3 regions of the Phycicoccus jejuensis genome follow, and region 1 is predicted to be linked to each of the others. Evidence: predicted binding sites of a transcription regulator. Region 1 holds the regulator's gene; each other region holds the start of a gene.

Region 1 (6,792 bases):
GCCTTGCGGGCACCTGCACGTGCTCCGGCGACATCGGTCATGCCTCTTCCCTTCCTTCTGCCCCTCTCCCGGGGGCGGTGGTGACCTGGTGGTGCTGTTCTACTGCTGGGGTGTGACAGGCGCGGTGGCCTGCGGTTCCTGCGCGGTCGCCTCGCGTTCGGCGCGCAGGAGGGTGATGGCCGACTCGAAGTCCTCGAGGGAGTCGAAGGCCTGGTAGACGGAGGCGAAGCGCAGGTAGGCGACCTCGTCGAGCTCGCGCAGCGGCTCGAGGACGGCCAGGCCGACCTCGTGCGCGTCGATCTCGGCCGAGCCCGCACTGCGGATCGACTCCTCCACCTTCTGGGCGAGGATGGCGAGGTCGTCCTCGGTGACCGGGCGGCCCTGGCAGGCCTTGCGGACACCGACGAGGACCTTCGCCCGGCTGAACGGCTCGGTGGCGCCGGAGCGCTTGACGACGCTCAGGCTGGCGGTCTCGACGGTGGTGAACCGGCGGCCGCACTCCGGGCACTGGCGGCGGCGGCGGATGGCCGCGCCGTCGTCGGTCGTGCGGGAGTCCATGACCCGGGAGTCGGTGTGCCGGCAGAACGGACAGTGCATGACGGCGGGCCTCCCCCTGTGGACGGAACGGTGGACTCTCGTGTGAACAACCTGTGGAGAACTGGCATTTCGTGTGCACAAGATGTGGACGAACTACAGCGGTGTAACCACTAGATGTTGTGGCTCATCGTGCCATCCGTGTGACCCGCGACGCAACAGGGGGAGCTCGAAGATCGGCCGTTCGGCTGTTTGCGCAGGTCAGCGGGGGTGCGGACCCCTCCGCGACGACGGTCCACGGCGTGTCGCACCACCACCAGTGGGACGGATGTGACGCCTGAGGCACCAGATCTGGGGGTCACTCCCCCGGCGCAGCGCCCTGGTGGACCAGCGCCGCGATGACGGCACCGTGCCAGTCGCTCGGCCCCGCGCTCCCCCGCGCGCCGGCCCCGCAGCCGCACTCCCAGTGCCACCGGCCACGGGCGTCGCACCCGACGACCGGGTGGTGGCTGCGGCGGGCGGTCCGCCGACGGAAGGTGCTCATGGCCCTCAGGAGACCCCGGCGCGCGCGGTGATACGGGCATCGTCCGTTCGGCCAGGTCTGCACCGCCGAACACCCGGGGCGCGCCGACTTTGCCAATCCTTGACCAAATCCTGATGCGACTCTGGTGAATGTCAGGGAGAAGTCGGGGGCAACGCGTCTGGGAGGACACGTGATGGGTTACACCATGGAAGGCCCTCTGGGCCGCTACACCGAGGGCGCGACCTCGCGTCGCGAGCCGGGCCACGGCCCGGCCTCGCCGCTGCTCGACCTCCTCCTCGTCGGCGTCGCGGCGCTCGGGCGTCGCACCCAGGCCGCGCACGACGACGAGGACCATCGGCTGCGCCGGCACTGACCCCCGGAGCTCACCCGCGCGGGTGCAGGAGGCCCGCCAGCTCCTCGACGCCGTCGACGAGCCGCGGCCCCGGCCGCGCCCACAGCCCGTCCGCGTCGACCGCGTGGACGACGACGCCGTCGGGCAGCACCCGGGCGGCGACGAGCACGTCGGCCTGGCGCTGCGCCCCCTCGCGGTCGTAGCCGCACGGCGCGACGACGACGACCTCCGGCCTGGATGCGGCGAGGTCCTCCCACCCGATGGCGACCGACCGCTCCCCCGCCGCCCCGAGGACGCACTCGCCGCCGGCCAGCTGCACCATCTCGGGGATCCAGTGCCCCGGCGCGAACGGCGGGTCGGTCCACTCGAGCACCGCGACGCGCGGCCGCCGGCGCCCCGCGACGTGAGTACGCACGGCGTCGAGGCGCTGCCGCAGGCTCGCAACGAGGGCCGCTGCCTCCGTCTCGCGGCCGACGGCCGCCCCCACCGCGCCGACGGAGGCGAGGACCTCCTCGAGCGTGTGCGGGTCGACGGTGAGGACCGCGGCGCGGCAGCCGAGGTGGCGCAGCGCGGCGTCGACGGTCGAGACGTCGATCTCGCCCGGGGCCAGGCCCTCGGGCAGCGCGGAGGTGGAGACCACCCGGCGCGTGCGCGCCTCCGGCGGGAAGTCGCACTCGAAGGTCACGCCGACGACGTCGTCCCCCGCCCCGAGGGCGAAGAGGATCTCGGTGGCCGAGGGGATGAGGCTGACGATGCGCACGCCCCGACCCTACGGAGGTGGTGGCGCGGTGTCGGTGCGCGGTGCTTGGCTGCGGCATGACCACCTGGGAGACCCACCCCGTCACGCCCGACCGCTTCGAGGACTTCGCGGACGTCGTCAACCCCAACCGGCGTGCGACGCACTGCTGGTGCCTCTCGCACCGGCTCCGGCAGCGCGAGATCGACGAGCTCGGCGACGGCAGCCGCGAGCAGGCCGCCCGACGCCTCTGCGAGCGTGCGGTGCCGCCGGGGGTCGTCACCTACCGCGACAGCGTCCCGGTCGGGTGGTGCAACATCGGAGCGCGCAGCGACATCCCGCGGCTCGTGCACTCGACGAGGATCCACCCGGTCGACGACGTCCCGGTGTGGAGCATCGTCTGCGTCGTCGTCCGCGGCGGCCACCGGCGCCAGGGGGTGACGGCGCACCTCATCGAGGGCGCCGTGGCCTGGGCGGCCGAGCAGGGGGCGCCGGCGGTCGAGGCCCACCCGGTCGACCCCGGCGAGCGGCGGCTGGACCTGACGATGGCGTTCGTCGGGACCCGGGCGATGTTCGAGCGGGCCGGCTTCGAGGAGGTCGGTGTCACCGACGCCACCGCGAGCGGGATGCCGCGCCTGGTCATGCGGCGGACCCTGGCCTGACCCTCGGCCCGTCAGCGCCGGGGACGGCCGATCCCCCCACCCGGACCCGGTCGGGGGTCGGAGTGGGGGGACCTGCGGTGCCCCGGCGACGTGAGGGCCGCGGCCTCCCTGCAGACGACAGCCAGCGCCGCCCGCTCCGTCGTCGCGTCGGTGGAGAGCCAGCGACGACGAGGGGGTGCGACCCGGGGACCCTCTGTGTATCCCCGGGCCGCACGTCTCATTCCCCGGGGCTCTGGCTGTGGTGCACGAGTGCCGCCGTGTAGGCACCGTGCCAGCCGCCCGAGGTGGCGGACCCGCGCGCTCCGCAGCCGCACGACCAGAGCCACCGGCCCTGGCCGCCGCACTGGACGACCGGGTGGTGGGTGGGGCGGTAGGAGCCGCGACGACGTGTCCGCATGCCTTGAAGTCTGTTCGTGCACAAGGGGGTCGCGCAGCGTCGGAGCGTGCCCGCGGGCCGATGGGACCCGGAGGTCCGACAGGTCGGGGGATGCCCCCTCCCCCGTTCGGCCGAGCGTGGCGCGCTTGACAGGGGTGCGCGGCCGGCACCGGCCGGACACAGCACGGAGGGCGCCGTCTCCTCTGCACGGGAGACGACGCCCTCCGGCGTCCGAGTCGGGTCGAGGGACTCGGGGATCGTGGCGCGCCGGACCGGGCGCCCCCGGCGGCGGCTCAGCCCGCAGGGACGACCAGCTGCTGACCGGCGCGGATCTGCGCGGTGCTCAGCCCGTTGGCGAGCTGGATGGCGACGATGCCGTCGCTGATGGACATCGAGGGCAGCTCACGGGACGCGATCTCGGACAGCGTCTGGCCGGGCGACACCGAGACGGTGTGGGCCGGCTCGACGGCGCCCGCGCCCCCGAGGCCGCGCAGGCCGAGGGCTGCCGCCAGCGCGAGGGTGGCGAGCACGAGCAGCACGAGGCGGCCGCGGCGGGTGATCCGCAGCGCCGGCTGTGCGGCGCGGGCCGCACGCCCTCCGGTGGCGCCGCCCTCGAGAACGACGAGCCGCGGGCGGCGCGCCGGCACGGGGCGGGTGTGGCCGAGGTCGGTGGGGTCCCAGGCGATCGCGCTCATCATGTCCTCCATCCCGGCGGCCGGGGCCACCGTCGAACCGGTGTTCGATAGAACGTCTGTACGAGTTATAGCACGCACGTTCGAGGCGGACAAGACACGCGTCGAACACATGTTTGAGTTCGAGGCCCGTCGCTCGTAGGATGTCCGCATGCAGATCAGACTGCATGTCACCACCGACAGACCGTCTGACCTGCGAAAACACCGGTCAGGCCCCCCGTCGGCACGGGGCGGCCGCAGCGAAGGGGTCGAGATGGCACGTCCGAGGAACGCCGACATCCACGAGATGCCCGACCGCGGCGACGGCGGGGACCTCACCCACCGCCAGCGCAAGATCCTCGAGGTCATCCGCAACGCCGTCGACCGGCACGGCTACCCGCCGAGCATGCGCGAGATCGGCGAGGCCGTCGGGCTCACCTCCCCCAGCTCGGTCGCCCACCAGCTCTCGGCGCTCGAGCGCAAGGGCTTCCTGCGCCGCGACCCCAACCGGCCGCGCGCCATCGAGGTCGTCTCCCCCGACCGTCAGGGCTCCGGCTACCGCCGCCCCGAGGCCGACGAGGTCGTCGACGTCACCGGCGAGGGCGACGAGCGCCCCGAGGCCTCCTACGTCCCGGTCCTCGGCCGGATCGCCGCCGGCGTCCCGATCACCGCCGAGGAGGTCGTCGAGGACGTCTTCCCGTTGCCCAAGCAGATCGTCGGCGAGGGCAGCCTCTTCCTGCTCAAGGTCGTCGGCGACTCGATGGTCGACGCGGCCATCTGCGACGGCGACTGGGTCGTCGTGCGCCAGCAGCCGACCGCCGAGAACGGCGACATCGTCGCGGCGATGCTCGACAACGAGGCGACGGTCAAGACCTTCAAGCGGCGCGACGGCAAGGTCTGGCTCATGCCGCACAACCCGGCCTTCGAGCCGATCGACGGCGACCACGCGACGATCCTCGGCAAGGTCACCGCGGTCCTGCGCCGCGTCTGAGGCCGGCCGGCGTCAGTCCTCGACCTCGGCGATGTGGACGACCGCGTCGCCGGAGTTGACCAGCGGCGCCTCGGTGCGCCCGACGACGACGCCGGAGCGGTCGGCGTGCACCAGCCGCACCCGCTTGCCGAGCGAGTCGAAGAGGCCACCGAGGCGCGCCCCGCGCTCGACGCGCTCCCCCAGCGCGACCTCGAGGTGGAGCATGCCGGTGCCGCGCGCCCGGACCCATCCGCTGCGGAACGAGACCGCCGACGGCGCCGGCGGGTCCTCGGCGACCGGCTCGGTCATCCCGAGCGCGGCGAGCACGCGGCGCACGCCGAGCACGCCGGCGTCGACGGCCCAGCGGTCCATCCGCCACGCCTCGCCCGCCTCGTAGAGCAGGACGGTCGCGCCCCGCTCGCGGGCGGCGTACCGGAGCGAGCCGTCGCGCAGCTTCGCGTTGAGCATGACGGGGGCCGCGAAGGCCTCGGCGAGCGCGCGGGTGCGCGGGTCCTCGAGGTCGGCGCGGACCTGCGGCAGGTTGGTGCGCCGGTCCGAGCCGGTGTGCAGGTCGATGCCGACCTCGCACTTGTCGACGACCTCGGTCATGAACAGGTGCGCGATGCGCCCGGCGAGCGAGCCGCGCGGCGACCCCGGGAAGGAGCGGTTGAGGTCGCGGCGGTCGGGCAGGTATCGCTGCCCGGCCGAGAAGCCGAGGACGTTGACGATGGGGACGGCGATCAAGGTGCCGCAGAACGTCTTCGGGTCGAGGCCGGCGACGACCTGACGCACCACCTCGACCCCGACCGCCTCGTCGCCGTGGATGGCGGCGTCGACCCAGACGGTCGGTCCCTCCTCGCGCCCGTGGACGACCCGGACGGGCAGCTCGACGTCGGCGCCGGTGACCAGACGGGTGATCGGCAGCGACACCGACTGCGTGCGCCCGGCGCGCACGCGCACGTGGCCGATCTCGAAGGAGGGCCGAAGGGGGCGCCGGGCCATCAGGCCCTCCCCCGGTTGCGCCGGCGCATCGCGAGCGGCGGACGGCCGCCGAGGTAGGAGCGGCCGGGGTCGACGGCGAAGCCCTGGCGCAGCGCCTCGCGCCCGACGAGCATCCGGAAGCCCATCTCGTCGCGGCGCGCGAGGGTCATCTCGGCGGCGACCGTGCGGCCCATGAGGACGAGGTCCATCGCGACGACGAGCCGCTCCTCGGCGTGGCCCGAGGACGAGCGGACCTCGCGCACGTCGAGCACGGGGCACTCGCACTGGACGGCGTCGGCCTCCGAGCGCTGCCACGGCTGGATGCGGAAGCGGGCCCACCGCTCGCCGTCGCGCTCGAGGTCCTCGAGGTCGAAGGCGTGGATCGACGAGGACCGCGCGCCGGTGTCGAGCTTGGCCTTGACCCACGGCACACCGACCGCCGGGAGGCCGACCCACTCGCGCCAGCCCGCGAGGGTGTAGGAATGGCTGTCCGTCATCCGTCCTCTCCCGTCGGGAAACCATGAAGCTCGCGATCCTCTCCCGCGCGCCTCGCTCGTACAGTACGCAGCGCCTGCGCACCGCCGCCCAGGACCGTGGCCACCAGGTCAAGGTCCTCAACACCCTCCGCTTCGGCATCGACCTGTCCGGAGATGAGCCGGACCTCCAGTTCCGCGGCAAGCGGCTCTCGACGTACGACGCGATCCTGCCGCGGATCGGCAACTCCATCACCTACTTCGGCACCGCCGTCGTGCGGCAGTTCGAGCAGATGGACGTCTACACGCCCAACACCTCGTGGGGCATCGCGAACTCGCGGGACAAGCTGCGCGCCACCCAGATCCTGTCGCGGCACAACATCGGGATGCCGCCCACGACCTTCGTCCGCGACCGCGCCGACGTCATCCCCGCCATCGAGCGGGTCGGCGGTGCGCCGGTCGTCATCAAGCTGCTCGAGGGCACCCAGGGCATCGGGGTCATCCTCGCGCCGGA
Region 2 (6,792 bases), 1.1 Mb from region 1:
CGTCCTCGAGGAGGATCGCGACGAGCACGAGACGTCCCGGCACCTCGACCCGGTGCCCGGCCGCGGTGATGACGATGGGCTCGAGCGTGGTGTCGTGGTGGCCGACCGCGGCCGGCACGGTCCGGTTCTCGCCGATGCCCACCGGCCCGCCCAGGCTGCCGTGGCTGCCCGGCGAGGACCAGATGCCGGGAGCCCCGTCGAGCGAGGGCGCGTCCGGCCGGTGCGTGATGGTACGGCCGTCGAGGGTCACGACGACGGTCCACAGGTACGGCTCGCTGTCGCTCTCGTCGGCGCCGTGGTAGCAGAAGAGCTGCTCCAGGCGGAGGCGGACGGGGATGGTGGCCATGGCGTCTCCCGGGTGCGTGGGTGGTCACGCGGCAGGAGGCGACGCCGCACCCGGGTGATACACGGACCCCGTGGGTCGGTCACGGCGGGGCGACCTGTCGGACCCGGTCCGTAGCGTGCAGGGATGAGCACCCGGGACCAGAACCCCGCCCAGACCGACCCGATCCAGGACCCCCAGGACGCCACGAAGCCGCCGGAGCAGTGGGCGACCGGTGACGAGCCCGCCACCGGCCCCCAGCTGAGCTACCTCTCGACCCTCGCCCGCGAGGCCGGGCGCGAGGTGCCGGAGAACCTGACCAAGGCGCACGCCTCCGAGCTGATCGACGAGCTGCAGGGCGCCTCCCCCCGGGTCGAGCCCGAGGCCTGACGCCTGCGGCGCCCCGCGGGCGGGTCAGCGCGACCGCACGAGGGGCGCCAGCGCCTCGGCCATCATCGAGACGACCCCCGGCTCGTGGCCGTTGGCGACCATGTTGACGATGAGCCCGTCGACCCCGTGGTCGAGCACCCGCTCCTGCAGCTGCCCGGCCACCTCCTCGGGCGTGCCGGCGAACTGCCGGTCGGTCGCGGCGCGCCGCTGGTCCTCGTCCATCGCGTCGAGGTCGACGCCGCGGGCGGCGAGGAAGTCCCGGTGCAGGCGGCGCGCCGCGTCGCCGTCCTGGTCCATCATCACGAAGGCCAGGTAGCTGGTCTCGAGCGTCGAGCGCTCGCGCCCCTCCTCCTCGCACCGGGCGGCGAGGGCCTCGAGCTTGCGGGGGATCTCGGTCGCGTTGCAGATGAGGTTGAGGTGCGCCGCGTGGCGGGCCGCGTACCTGAACGTCTTCCGCTCTCCCCCACCGCCGAGGAGGATCGGCAGGTCGTCGCGCAGCCGCGGCTCGTTCATCGCCGACTCCGTGCGGTACCACTCGCCGGAGACCGTCGGCCGCTCCCCGCGCAGCATCGGCTCGATGATGGACAGCGCCTCCTCGAGCCGCTGGAAGCGGTCGGTGAAGGTGCCGAACTCGAAGCCCAGCTGCCGGTGCTCGAGCTCGAACCAGCCGGCGCCGAGGCCCAGTACCGCGCGTCCGCCGCTCACGAGGTCGAGGGTCGTCACCTCCTTCGCGAGCAGCGTCGGGTTGCGGTAGGTGTTGCCGGTGACGAGCGTCGAGAGCTGCACCCGCTCGGTGGCCGTCGCGAGCGCGCCGAGCAGCGTGTAGGCCTCGAGCATGGGCTGGTCCGGCTCGCCGATGCCGGGCAGCTGGTAGAAGTGGTCCATCACGAGGACGGCGTCCACGCCCGCGGCGTCCGCCTCCTGCGCCTGCTGGACCACGGTCGGCACGATGCGCGCGGGGTCGCCCCCGGGGTAGCTGAAGTTCGGGATCTGGTAGCCGAGGCGGATGCTCATCCTCGGGACGCTACGCCCGTCGAGGCCTCACCGGGCGGCTCAGAACGGGGGTGACCCGGGCGGCGTCGAGCGGCGCCGCCGGGGGTGCGGCGCGAGCTCGACGACGAGCCGCCCCGGCGGCCGACCGCGGGGGCGGTGGACCTCGACCCGGCAGCCCCGCGAGGGCTGCGGCGGCCCGCCGTGCTCGAGCAGGTGCTCGAGCACGGAGTGGGGTGCGTCGCTCGGCGCCGCACCGGCCGGGCGCGCCGGCAGGTGGGCGTCGGACCCGGTGTCGGGCAGGACGACCGGCCGGTGGTCCAGCGGATGCGTGGTCCGGCGCCGACCGGTCGGGTCCACCCAGGTCGTCGTGGCGTCCGGGTGGAGGACGACCGACCATCCCGGCCGCTGCTTGGTGCGGTGGTGCCGCCGGCACAGGCACACGAGGTTGCGTGCCGTGGTGGGCCCGACGGGCCAGGGCACGACGTGGTCGAGGTCGCAGAACCGGGCGGCGACGTGGCACCCCGGGAAGCGGCAGCGCCCGTCCCGCGCCCGCACGAGCCGGGCGAGCCCGGCCCCCGGCCGGTAGTCGTCGGCGCCGGGATCGTCGACCGGGACGAGGGCACCGCTCGAGGGGTCGACGACGACCCGCCCGAGGTGGTCGGGGCGGGAGGAGGTGGCGGCCACGGCACGCTCCAGCCAGTCGCGGGCGACGAGGACGGGCTCGCCGGGCGCAGCGCCGTGCACGGTCACGAGGTCGGTCGGCCGCGTGGCAACCGCCGACCCCGCCGGCCGAACCTCGCCGTCAGGGTCGCCGTCCGGGACGACGGTCACGACGTGGACCCGGAGGTCGATGGTCGCGCTGCCCGTCACGAGGTCGGTGAGCGCCCGGGCCCGTGCCCGGTCGATGCCCTCGCAGGTGCCGTCGGCGACGAGGCGCTGCGCGAGCGCGTCGATGGCGGCCCACGCCCGACAGGCCTCCTCGGAGGGGAAGGTGCCGAGCCAGGTGTCGGTGCCCGGCTCGTCGACCCAGCGGCGCAGCGACGACGCCGCCCGGGCCCGGACCGCCCTCTGCCGCAACAGGTCCGGCGAGATGCGGGCCAGAACCCGCCGCACCCGGCGGCGCAGGCGGGGCGCGTCCTCGACGCCGAGGTACGCGTCGACGGCCTCGAGCACGGTGGCGGCGACCTGCGCCGGGACCTCCTCGAGCTCGCGGGCGACGACGCCCGCGCGGTACCCGTCCAGGCGCCCCTGCGCCATGGCGAGGTGGAGCGCGCCGAGGCCGGTCGCAGTGTCGGTCCCGTCAGGGCCGTCGGCGGCGCGGCGGACGGCGTCGCGCACCCAGTGCTCGGCGTGGACGGCCGTCATCCCCAGCACCCCGGAGACGATCGACGGCGCGTCGAGCGAGACGTGGCCGGGCGCACGGTGGGTCTCGACGAGCTCGCCGGTCTCGAGGACGAGCGGCTCGATGGCCGCCAGGCGCACGACCGCTTCGGCCTCGGCCGCCTCGACGACGTCGGCCAGGGCCCGGAGCTCACCGAGGGCGGCGGCCCACTCCTCGCTCGAGCCGCGGGCGCCGGCCGGGGAGAGGACCGCGCCCACCACCTGCCGCGCCCTGCGGGCCGCCTCGGCGACCTCGCGCGGACCCGGTCGCGCCGTGGTCTGGGACTGCATCGGCTCCCCCTCCCCTCGTGGTCCCAGCCTACCGCCGCGGGGCCGTTCGAACAAGGGTTCGAGAAGGCGAATTCGCCTGTCGGTCAAAGTTTTTGCTGGCAACAGATGGGGCGACGCGAGCGAGGGTCAGCCGCGCGCGAGCTCCCAGCCGCCGTCGGTGACGAGTACGACGCGGTCGGCCGCCCCGGCCCGCTCGCGCACGAGCTCGGCGTTGCGGTCGTCCACCGCCGCCACCCAGGCCGCGGCCTCCTCCGGCGTCTTGCCGAACTCGACGTGCCGGGCCAGCAGCCGGCGGCGCCGGACGGCGTCGTCCCCGTCGACGAACCAGACGGCGTCGAGGGCCTCGCGCGCCTCGCGCCAGTCCCCCTCCAGCAGCAGGTAGTTGCCCTCGGTGACGACGAGCCGCGTCCCGCCGCGCACGACGACCGCGCCGGCGATCGGCTGCTCCAGCACCCGCTCGAACCCCGGCGCGTAGACGTCGCGCTCGGGGTCCTCCCGCAGGCGGCGCAGCAGCGCCGCGTAGCCGAGCGCGTCGAACGTGGCCGGGGCGCCCTTGCGGTCGCGCAGGCCGAGCCGCTCGAGCTGCACGTCCGCGAGGTGGTAGCCGTCCATCGGCACCTGGGCCACCCAGCCGTCCCCGTGCCGTCGGGCGAGCTCGGCGACGAGCGCCTCCGCGAGCGTCGACTTGCCCGCCCCCGGCACGCCGGCGACGCCGAGCAGCGCGCGTCCGTCACCGGCCGACCCGACCAGGGTCTCGGCGAGGTCGGCGAGCTCGCCGAGACCCTCGGGGGCGGTGTCGGACGGTCGGGGGCCGGCGCTCATCGGCCCATCATCGCGCGACGGCGGCGTGGGCCCGGTCCAGGCCCGCCGTGAGGAAGCCGTGCGCCTCCCGCGCGAGGTCGGTGCCGTCGGACCAGAGGTTGCGCCAGATGGCCAGGTCGTTGCTCAGCCCCGGGGCGAGCACGGCCGACGAGAACGACTCGAAGGTCACCGGGCCGCGGTACCCGATGTCGGCGAGGGCCCCGAAGAAGCCCTCGAAGTCGAGGTGGCCGGAGCCGAGGTAGCCGCGGTGGTTCTCGCCGACGTGGACGTAGCCGAGGCGGTCGCCGACCTCGCGCACGGGGTCGCTCATCGAGTCCTCCTCGATGTTCATGTGGTACGTGTCCAGGTGCACCACGACGTTGTCCGCGCCGATGTCGTCGGCGAGGCGTACCGCGTCGCGTGCGGTGTTGACGACGTTGGTCTCGTAACGGTTGCACACCTCGAGCCCGAGCGTGACGCCGCGTGCGGCCGCGTCGACGGCGAGGCCCTTGAGGACGGCGACGACGTTGGCCCGGCCCTTCGCGGTGAGCGGCGCGGCCGCCTTGCCGAAGGCGCTGTACAGCGCACCGGTCAGGACGGTGCCGCCGATGTCGGCCGTCACCGCGAGCGACTCCTGGAGCAGCTCGGCGCCGCGGGAGACGACGGCCGGGTCCTCGCTCGAGACGTCGGCATCCGGCGCGAGCCCCCGCGAGCAGGCGGCCTGCAGCCCGTGGGCCTCGAGGGCCGCCCGGGTGGCGGCGCGGTCGAGGTTGACCGAGTCGTGCAGCGAGAACTCGAGGAGGTCGAAGCCGGTCGCGGCGGTGCGCTCGACGGCGGCGGCGACGGACTCCGGGGAGGTGTCACCGACCCAGACGAGGGCGTGGATGCCGAGGGGGTTCGCGGTCACGGGGTGGGTCCTTCCGTCGGGGAGGCCGCGCCGGCGGGCACGGCCTCGTGGTCGCCCGGGCGGGCGCCGGTGATGAGGCCGACGATCTCGTCGCCGTCGGTCTGCGCGGTGCGGCGGCCGGCGACGCAGCGCCCGGCCCGCATGACCCAGACGGCGTCGCTGAGCCGCAGCACCTGGGCGAAGTTGTGGCTGATGAGGACGATCGCGTGGCCCTGCCCGCGCAGGTCCTCGACGAGCCGCTCGACCTTGGCGGTCTCCTGGACACCGAGGGCGGCCGTCGGCTCGTCCATGATGATGAGCTTCGAGGCGAACCCGGCGGCCCGGCAAATGGCCACCGCCTGCCGCTGCCCACCGCTGAGGCGCCGCACCCGCGAGCCGACCGCGGGGACGTTGACCGCGAGGCCGGAGACCTTCTCGGCCGCGCCGGCGCGCATCGCCTTCCGGTCGAGGACGCGGAACGGCCCGACCCCGCGGGTCAGCTCGCGGTTGAGGTAGAGGTTCTGCCACACCGTGAGGTCCTCGACGAGCGCGAGGTTCTGGTGGACGGTCTCGATGCCGGCCTCGCGGGCGTCCTCGGGCGAGCGGAAGCCGGTGGCCGCGCCGTCGAACCGGATGGTGCCGGCGTCGGGGCGGTGGATCCCGCTGATGCAGCGGATGAGCGTGCTCTTGCCGGCGCCGTTGTCGCCGACGATCGCGGTGACTTCGCCCCGGCGGGCGTGCATCGTCACGTCGCGCAGCGCGCGGACCTGCCCGAACGAGAGGCTGATGTCGCGGACGTCGAGGAGCGCGTCGGAGGGGACGTCATGGGCGAGGGGCGTCCCCGCGGTCTGGGTGCTGGTCACTTCTGGAACCTCGTGAGGAAGGCCGCCGCGACGACGACGACGCCGACGGACAGGGGCTGGTAGAACTGCGAGACCCCGAGCAGGGTCAGGCCGTTGACGAGCGCCGTGAGCAGGAGCGCGCCGATGACCGGCCCGAGCACCGTGGCCCGTCCGCCGAAGAGGCTGACCCCGCCGAGGACGACCGCGGCGACGCTGTTGAGCAGGAAGGCGGTGTTGGCCGCGGGCTCGGCGGCGCCGACGCGGGCCACGAGGAGCACGGCCCCGACCCCGGCGAGCAGGCCGGCGATGACGTAGACCGCCGTCTTGACCCGGGCGGTGCGCACGCCGGTGGCGTTGGCCGCCTCGGCGTTGCCCCCGGTCGCGAGCACGTGGGTACCGAACCGCGTGTGGAAGAGGACCACGTGCGCGACGACGGCGATCGCCGCCGCGACGACCACCGAGTAGCCGATGATCCCGACCGACCCGGTCGACAGGCGCAGCAGCGGCGCGCTGATGATCGTCGCCGGCTTGCCGTCGGAGAGGACCAGGGCCAGCCCGGAGGCCGCGGAGAGCGACCCGAGGGTGACGATGAAGTCGGTGATCTTTCCGCGGGCGACGAGCAGGCCGTTCGCGAGCCCGACGAGGCCGCCGGCGACGACGGCCGCGACGACCGCGGGCAGCAGGCCGGCGCCGGAGGTGAAGACGATCCCGAGGACGACGGCCGCGAGGGTCATCGTCGACGCGATCGAGAGGTCGATGCCGCTCGTCGCGACGACGAAGGTCTGGCCCACGGCGAGGACGACGAGGATCGCGGCCGCGACGAGCATCGACTGGATGTTGCCCGCGCTGAGGAAGGTCGGGTTGAGCGCCTGGAAGACGACGACGAG
Region 3 (6,792 bases), 940 kb from region 1:
TCGTCTACACGGCCTTCTCCGGCTCCCACCAGGACGCCATCAAGAAGGGCCTCGGGGACATGGAACGCCGGGCGAAGGACAAGGGCACGAGCATCGACGACCTCGACTGGGGCGTGCCGTACCTGCCGATCGACCCGCACGACATCGGCCGCTCCTACGAGGCCGTCGTCCGCGTCAACAGCCAGTCCGGCAAGGGCGGGGTCTCGTACCTGCTCAAGGCCGAGCACGGGCTGGACCTGCCGCGCCGCCTCCAGGTCGAGTTCAGCCACGTCGTCCAGCGCCGCACCGACACCGAGGGCGGCGAGCTCTCGGGCGCCGAGATCTGGGCGATGTTCGCCGACGAGTACCTGCACGCCGAGTCGCCCGACCACCGGTGGGGACGGTTCAGCCCGGTCCGCTCGACGATCGCCGGCTCCGACGACGGCACCGACGTCATCGACGCCGTCATCCGGGTCGACGGGGTCGACACCCCGGTCCACGGCCGCGGCAACGGACCCATCGACGCCTTCACCGCGGCGCTCGCGACCCTCGACGTCGACGTCCGCGTCCTCGACTACCACGAGCACGCGCTGTCGGCCGGTGGCGACGCCCGCGCGGCCGCCTACGTCGAGTGCGCCGTCGGCGACCGCGTCCTCTGGGGCGTCGGGCTCCACGAGTCGATCGTCAAGGCGTCGCTGCGGGCCATCCTCTCCGCGGTCAACCGCGCCGAGCGCGCTCCCGCCGAGGGCTGAGCGCCGGTGTCCGGCACGGTCCTCGCGTGCGGGCTGGCGACGGTCGACGTCGTCCAGGTCGTCGAGGCCGTGCCGGGCCCGGACGAGAAGGTCGTGGCGCTCGCGGCCGACGTGACCGCGGGCGGCCCGGCGTGCAACGCGGCCCTGACCGCCGCCGCGCTCGGTGTGCCGACCCGGTTCGTCGGGGCGGTGGGCAGCGGGCCGCTGTCGGCGGTGGTGCTGCGCGAGCTCGCCTCCGGGGGTGTCGCGGTGACCGACCTCGCGCCCCCGGCCTTCGAGCCGCCCCTGTCGACCGTGCTGGTGACGCAGGCGACCGGGGAGCGGGCCGTGGTGTCGCGCAACGCCGTCGGGGTGGGGGATCTCGGGGCGCCGTCGGACTCGGCGCTCGACGCCCTGCTCGACGGGGTGGCGGCGGTGCTCGTCGACGGGCACCACCTGCCGGTCGCCGTGGCGGTCGCGCGGGCGGCCCGGCGGCGGGGCGTGCCGGTGCTCCTGGACGGGGGCTCGTGGAAGCCGGGGCTCGAGGAGCTGCTGGCCGAGACCGACCTCGCCGTGCTGTCGTCCGCGTTCACGGTGCCGGGCGACCCGGGGTCGGCCGGGGCGCTCCAGGCCGTCCTGACGGCGGGGCCGTCGTGGGCGGCGGTGTCCGACGGCGCCGGGCCGGTGCGCTGGCGCTGGGCGGGCGGTCTGCACGGCGAGGTGCCCGTGCCGGTCGTCGACGTCGTCGACACCCTCGGGGCCGGTGACGTCCTGCACGGAGCGCTCCTCGCCGAGCTCGGCCGTGGGGGAGCCGGCGACCTGCCCGCAGCCCTGGCCCGCGCGGTGGAGGTCGCCTCGCGCTCGGTGGCCCACCCGGGCGCCCTCGGCTGGGCGCGGCAGCGATGAGTTCCTGCCCCGGGACGGGTCTGCTCTGACATGGAAGCAACCCTCGTGATGCCCAACCTCCGCGTCTCCGACCTCGACGCCGCCGAGCGCTGGTACACGGCGCTGCTCGGGCGGGGGCCCGACGAGCGCCCGATGGACGGCCTGCTCGAGTGGCGCCTCGGCCCCGGTGCGGGCCTGCAGGTCTGGCGCGAGCCCGACGCGGCGGGTCGCTCCGGCTGCACCGTCACCGTCTCCGACCTCGACGCCGTCGCCGCGCGGTTGACCGCGGCCGGCGTCGCCCACGAGGGCGTCGAGCAGGCGAGCAGCGTGCGCATCCTGCGGCTCGCCGACCCCGACGGCAACCGCGTCGTCCTCACCGACTGACCGCCCCCGAGGAGCCCCCATGGCCGACACCGTCGACGAGTACCTGGCCGGCTTCGAGGGCGAGGTGCGCGAGCGGCTCGACGCGATGCGCCGGGTCGTCCGCGAGGTGGCGCCCGACGCGGTCGAGTCGATGGCCTACGGGATGCCCGCGTACAAGCTGGACAAGAAGCCGTTGGTCTACTTCGCCGGGTTCGAGCGGCACGTCGGCTTCTACGCGACCCCGAACGGGCACGAGGCCTTCGCGGAGGAGTTCGCCGCCTACCGGCAGGGCAAGGGCTCGGTGCAGCTGCCGTTGGACCGGCCGCTGCCGCTCGGGCTCGTCCGGAGGGTCGTCGAGTTCCGCGTCGCGAGCATCCGCGGCTGAACGGGTCCTCGCGCGTCAGCGCACTCCCCGCACCCGGAACTGGATGCTGATGCGCGGACCGACGGGGCGCGCGGTCTTCGGGACGGCGTGGTCCCAGGTGCGCTGGCAGGAGCCGCCCATCACGAGGAGGTCGCCGTGCCCGGCGGCGAACCGGCGGGAGGCGCCGCCCTCGCGCGGGCGGAGCAGGAGGTCGCGCGGGGCGCCGACGGACAGGATCGCCACCATCGTGTCCTGGTTGCGGCTGCGCCCGATGCGGTCGCCGTGCCACGCGACCGAGTCGTGCCCGTCACGGTAGAGGCACAGGCCGGCGGTGACGAACGGCTCCCCGAGCTCGGCGGCGTAGTGCGCCGAGAGGGCGTCGCGGGCCTCCTCGAGCGCGAGGTGGGGGAGCGGGTCGCCCTCCCCGTAGAAGGACAGCAGGCGCGGGGTGTCGACGACCGAGTCGTACATCTGCCGCCGCTCGGCGAACCACGGGACGTCACGGCGCAGCGCCTCGTAGAGCTCGTCGGCGCCACCGACCCATCCGGTGCGCTCGTCGACCCACGCGCTGTGGTCGAGCACCGTGCGTCGCACCGAGTCGCCGAGCGGCCGGACCTCGATGCCGTCGGCGAGGTCGAGGAGCGAGCCCTGGAGCACTGCCATGTGGTGAGCGTAGCCCGGAATCGAACACGTGTCCACGATCTCGCCCCACGTTCGACGCGCGCCGGAGGCGACGGGTCCGTGCCCGCGGGCACGCGGCGCCCGCTGCGAGAGTGGCGCCATGAGCGAGGAGAACGCACAGGTCGTGGCGGTCGTCGGTGCCTCGGGGGTGCTCGGCGGGCTGGTCGCGCGGGGGCTGCAGGAGCGGGGGTCCACCGTCGTCGCGGTCGGACGGGACGCGGGTCGGCTGGGCGAGGCCGTCCCGGGGGCGACCCAGGTGGTCGGCGAGATCGGGGACGCCGCGCTGGGGGACCGGCTCGTCGCGCACTGCCGCCAGGAGCACGGACGGCTCGACGGGGTCGTCAACGCGGCGGGCGTCGTCGCCTTCGGGACGCTCGTCGACACCGACGACGCCGTCATCGAGGAGCTCTTCCTCACCGACGTCATCGGCCCGCTCTTCCTCGCGCGCCGGGTGCTGCCCGCCCTGGGGGAGACCAAGGGCTACCTCGCGAACCTCAGCGCCGTCGTCGCCGAGGCACCGCTGCCCGGGATGGTCGCCTACGCCGCGGCCAAGGCGGCCCTGACCGCCGCCGACCGCGCGCTGGCCCGCGAGGCCCGCCGCAGCGGGGTGCAGGTCATCGACCTGAGGCCCCCGCACACCGAGACCGGGCTCGCGACGCGCCCGCTGGCCGGGACGGCGCCGTCGCTGCCGCAGGGGCTCGAGCCCCAGCAGGTTGCGCAGGTCGTGCTCGACGCGATCGAGCAGCGCACGGCCGAGGTGGCATCCGGCGACTTCGCCTGAGCCCGGTCGTGGTGGGCGGGCCTACTCCTCCTCGTCCGAGCTCTCCCCGGCGTCCTCGCCCTCGTCGTCGTCCCACGTGATCGCCAGCGAGGAGCCGTACGTGGCGCCCGACATCGGCGCGTAGGCGAACCAGCCGACCCCGTCCTCGCCGGGCGGCGGAGGCGGGTCCCAGAGGACGTGCTCGCCCGTGGCGGCCTCGCGCAGCGGTGCCAGGGGGAGGGAGGCCGCGCTCTCGGGCACGCCGAGGTGGTCCCAGCGCACGACGAGCTCGAGCGCGTCGCCGTCGGGGAACGGGTGGAGCCACCACCAGCGGCTCGAGCGCAACGCGTCGCCCTGGCCGCTGGTCTGCGCGAGGGTCGAGGGGCCGGCGTCCTCGTCCGGAGGGCCGTGCGGGGGGCGGTGTCCGAGGCGCGTCCCGTCGGCGAGCCGGACGCCGAAGCGCGGCTCCTGCTGCTCCCAGACGTGCGCGACGTCGTCGACCGGTCGGGTGGCGCCGGGCCGGACCCACGCCTCGACCTCGATCTCGAGACCGCGCGAGAACGCACGCGCCCGGGTCGCCCGGACGACGACGTCGGGGCCGGTGAAGATCGCGACGTCGAGGGGGACGGTCACCCCCACGACGTGCCGCGGCGGCATCCACGGGATGTCGTACTCGGGCTGGTCGGGCTCGAGCTCCTCCGGCTCCGGCCACGGGTCGAAGAACGGCTGCTGCGTCATCCCGGCAGCGTAGGGCGCAGCGGTGTCGCCGGGGTGGGGTTGGATGGGCGCGTGCCCGTCCCGCCCCTGACCGAGGAGGTCGTGTCCGCGCCGGTCGACGTGCCGGCGCTGCGGGCCTGGCTCGTCGCGCATGCCGTCGACGGCGTCGAGACGACGACGGTGGAGCCCGGCGGGAGCATCCACCGGCGGTCGGTCGGGGACGGGTGGCTCGAGGTCGTGCTGCCGGGGTCCGGTGCGCCGGTGCTGCGCTCGGGGGGACCGGGGGCGGCGGGCGCCCTAATGGCGGGGCGGCGGTGGCTCGGGCTCGACCTCGACCCGGCGCCGGGGGTGGCGGCGCTCGCCGACGACCCCGTCCTGGGGGTGCTGGTGCGAGCGCGGCCGCACGTGCGAGTGCCCGGTGCGCCGGACCCGTTCGCCGCCGCGGTCAACGTCGTCCTCGGGCAGCACGTGTCGCTCGCGGCCGGCCGGGTGTTCGCGACCCGGCTGGCGGCGCTGCTGCCCGTCGAGCCGGTGGCGCTCGCGGCCGCCGACCCCGACGAGCTGCAACGAGCGGTGGGCGTCACCGGCGCCCGCGCCCGCACGCTCGTGGCCCTCGGCGCCGCGGTGGCCGGGGGGCTGTCGCTCGAGGCCGAGCCCGACCCGGCGCTGCGGACCGCGCGGCGGGCCGAGCTCCTCGCGCTGCCGGGGGTCGGCCCGTGGACCGCTGACCTCGTGATGATGCGCTGCCTGCGCGACCCCGACGTCTTCCTGCCCGGAGACCTCGTCCTGCGCAAGGCGCTCGGCGGCGTACCGGCGCGTGAGGCGGCCCGGCTGGCCGAGGCCTGGGCGCCGCACCGCAGCCTCGCCGTCGTGCACCTGTGGACCCATCACGCCCTCGACCCCCGCTGACACCGGCGGACGCCGGGGCGCGGATGGTGGCGTCCCTCATGGCGCCAGAGCGGGGGTGATCACCCCATGTCCCGCGCCACGGTCGCGTGCAGGTCGTCAACGGGTCGTGACGACCCCGCACGTGCGGGCTTTACGTGCGCTGGGAGGGCGCCGGACAGCGATAACCCCCGCACGTGCGGGCTTTACGTGCGCTGGGGTGGGGCTCGGACCGCGATAACCCCGCACGTGCGGGCTTGTCGTGCGCCGGGAGGGGGTCGGACAGCGGCAACCCCGCACGTGCGGGCTTGGCGTGCGCTGGGAGGGCGCCGGACAGCGACAACCCCGCACGTGCGGGGATGTCCGGGGCGGGGTCGTCGGCGGGGCGGCGCCGGGGATGTCGGTGCGGGGGCGGATGATGGTGCGGTGCCCCTCTACCGCGACGAGGCGATCGTCCTGCGCACCCACAAGCTGGGTGAGGCCGACCGCATCGTCACCGTCCTGTCCCGGCGCCTCGGCAAGCTCCGGGTCGTCGGCAAGGGCGTGCGCCGCACCCGCTCCCGGTTCGGGGCGCGTCTCGAGCCGGGGATGCACATCGACCTCCAGTGCTACGAGGGCCGCACCCTCGACACCGTCACCCAGGTCGAGACGATGGACCCGTGGGGCGAGGCGATCGCCCGCGACTACCCCGCGTGGACGGCGGCCACGGCGGTGCTCGAGACCTGCGACCGGCTGACCGAGGAGCGCGAGCCCGCCCTCCAGCAGTACCTCCTGCTCGCCGGCGCGCTGCGCAGCCTGGCCCACCGCGAGCACGACCCCGGCCTCGTCCTCGACGCCTACCTCCTGCGGGCGATGGCCATCGGCGGGTACGCCCCGAGCTTCCACGACTGCGCCAAGTGCGGCGCGCCCGGCCCGCACCGCGCCTTCCACGTCGCGGCCGGCGGCGCGGTCTGCCCGGTGTGCCGCGCGCCCGGCTCGACCGCCCCGCACCCCGACACCCTGCGTCTGCTCGCCGCGCTCCTCGCCGGGGACTGGGCGCTCGCCGACGACGCCGACCCCCGGCAGCGCCGCGAGGGCAGCGGCCTCACCGCGGCCTTCCTCCAGTGGCACCTCGAACGCGGTATCCGCAGCCTCCGTATGGTGGAGCGGTGAGCGGCCCCACCCCCTACGAGCGCCCCTTCCCGCACCCCAGCGGCGCGCAGGCCCCGGTCATCGAGGCGTCGCGGATGCCGCGCCACGTCGCCGTCGTCATGGACGGCAACGGTCGCTGGGCCAACCAGCGCGGGCTCGCCCGTACCAAGGGCCACGAGGCCGGCGAGGCCGCGCTCCTCGACGTCGTCGCGGGCGCCATCGAGGTCGGCGTCACGCACCTGTCGGCGTACGCCTTCAGCACCGAGAACTGGAAGCGCAGCCCGGACGAGGTCCGC

Evidence for each region. The regulator LexA, encoded in region 1, represses DNA repair genes until DNA is damaged. The targets are predictions, from matches to a motif close to TCGAACANNTGTTCGA.
Region 2: the regulator LexA is predicted to act here: its motif matches at 3,423-3,438, upstream of LG324_RS19650 (HNH endonuclease signature motif containing protein).
Region 3: the regulator LexA is predicted to act here: its motif matches at 3,006-3,021, upstream of LG324_RS09975 (alpha-ketoglutarate-dependent dioxygenase AlkB).

The regions. Positions count from the first base shown of each region.
Region 1 covers NZ_CP085209.1:3,052,150-3,058,941, forward strand. The annotation lists gene LG324_RS14425 (vitamin B12-dependent ribonucleotide reductase) at 1-41, opposite strand, end outside; gene nrdR (transcriptional regulator NrdR) at 100-597, opposite strand; gene LG324_RS14435 (hypothetical protein) at 893-1,078, opposite strand; gene LG324_RS14440 (hypothetical protein) at 1,263-1,430, shown strand; gene LG324_RS14445 (ABC transporter substrate-binding protein) at 1,441-2,169, opposite strand; gene LG324_RS14450 (GNAT family N-acetyltransferase) at 2,226-2,807, shown strand; gene LG324_RS14455 (hypothetical protein) at 3,025-3,204, opposite strand; gene LG324_RS14460 (LysM peptidoglycan-binding domain-containing protein) at 3,477-3,878, opposite strand; gene lexA (transcriptional repressor LexA) at 4,129-4,845, shown strand; gene LG324_RS14470 (succinylglutamate desuccinylase/aspartoacylase family protein) at 4,858-5,826, opposite strand; gene LG324_RS14475 (ATP-dependent zinc protease) at 5,826-6,302, opposite strand; gene LG324_RS14480 (RimK family alpha-L-glutamate ligase) at 6,326-6,792, shown strand, end outside.
Region 2 covers NZ_CP085209.1:4,117,108-4,123,899, forward strand. The annotation lists gene LG324_RS19635 (hypothetical protein) at 1-346, opposite strand, end outside; gene LG324_RS19640 (DUF3072 domain-containing protein) at 470-712, shown strand; gene LG324_RS19645 (LLM class F420-dependent oxidoreductase) at 737-1,726, opposite strand; gene LG324_RS19650 (HNH endonuclease signature motif containing protein) at 1,766-3,376, opposite strand; gene LG324_RS19655 (nucleoside/nucleotide kinase family protein) at 3,503-4,198, opposite strand; gene LG324_RS19660 (sugar phosphate isomerase/epimerase family protein) at 4,206-5,084, opposite strand; gene LG324_RS19665 (ATP-binding cassette domain-containing protein) at 5,081-5,926, opposite strand; gene LG324_RS19670 (ABC transporter permease) at 5,923-6,792, opposite strand, start outside.
Region 3 covers NZ_CP085209.1:2,114,056-2,120,847, forward strand. The annotation lists gene leuA (2-isopropylmalate synthase) at 1-731, shown strand, start outside; gene LG324_RS09960 (PfkB family carbohydrate kinase) at 738-1,616, shown strand; gene LG324_RS09965 (VOC family protein) at 1,665-1,979, shown strand; gene LG324_RS09970 (iron chaperone) at 1,999-2,343, shown strand; gene LG324_RS09975 (alpha-ketoglutarate-dependent dioxygenase AlkB) at 2,359-2,985, opposite strand; gene LG324_RS09980 (SDR family NAD(P)-dependent oxidoreductase) at 3,104-3,784, shown strand; gene LG324_RS09985 (hypothetical protein) at 3,806-4,501, opposite strand; gene LG324_RS09990 (DNA-3-methyladenine glycosylase family protein) at 4,553-5,389, shown strand; gene recO (DNA repair protein RecO) at 5,792-6,517, shown strand; gene LG324_RS10000 (isoprenyl transferase) at 6,514-6,792, shown strand, end outside.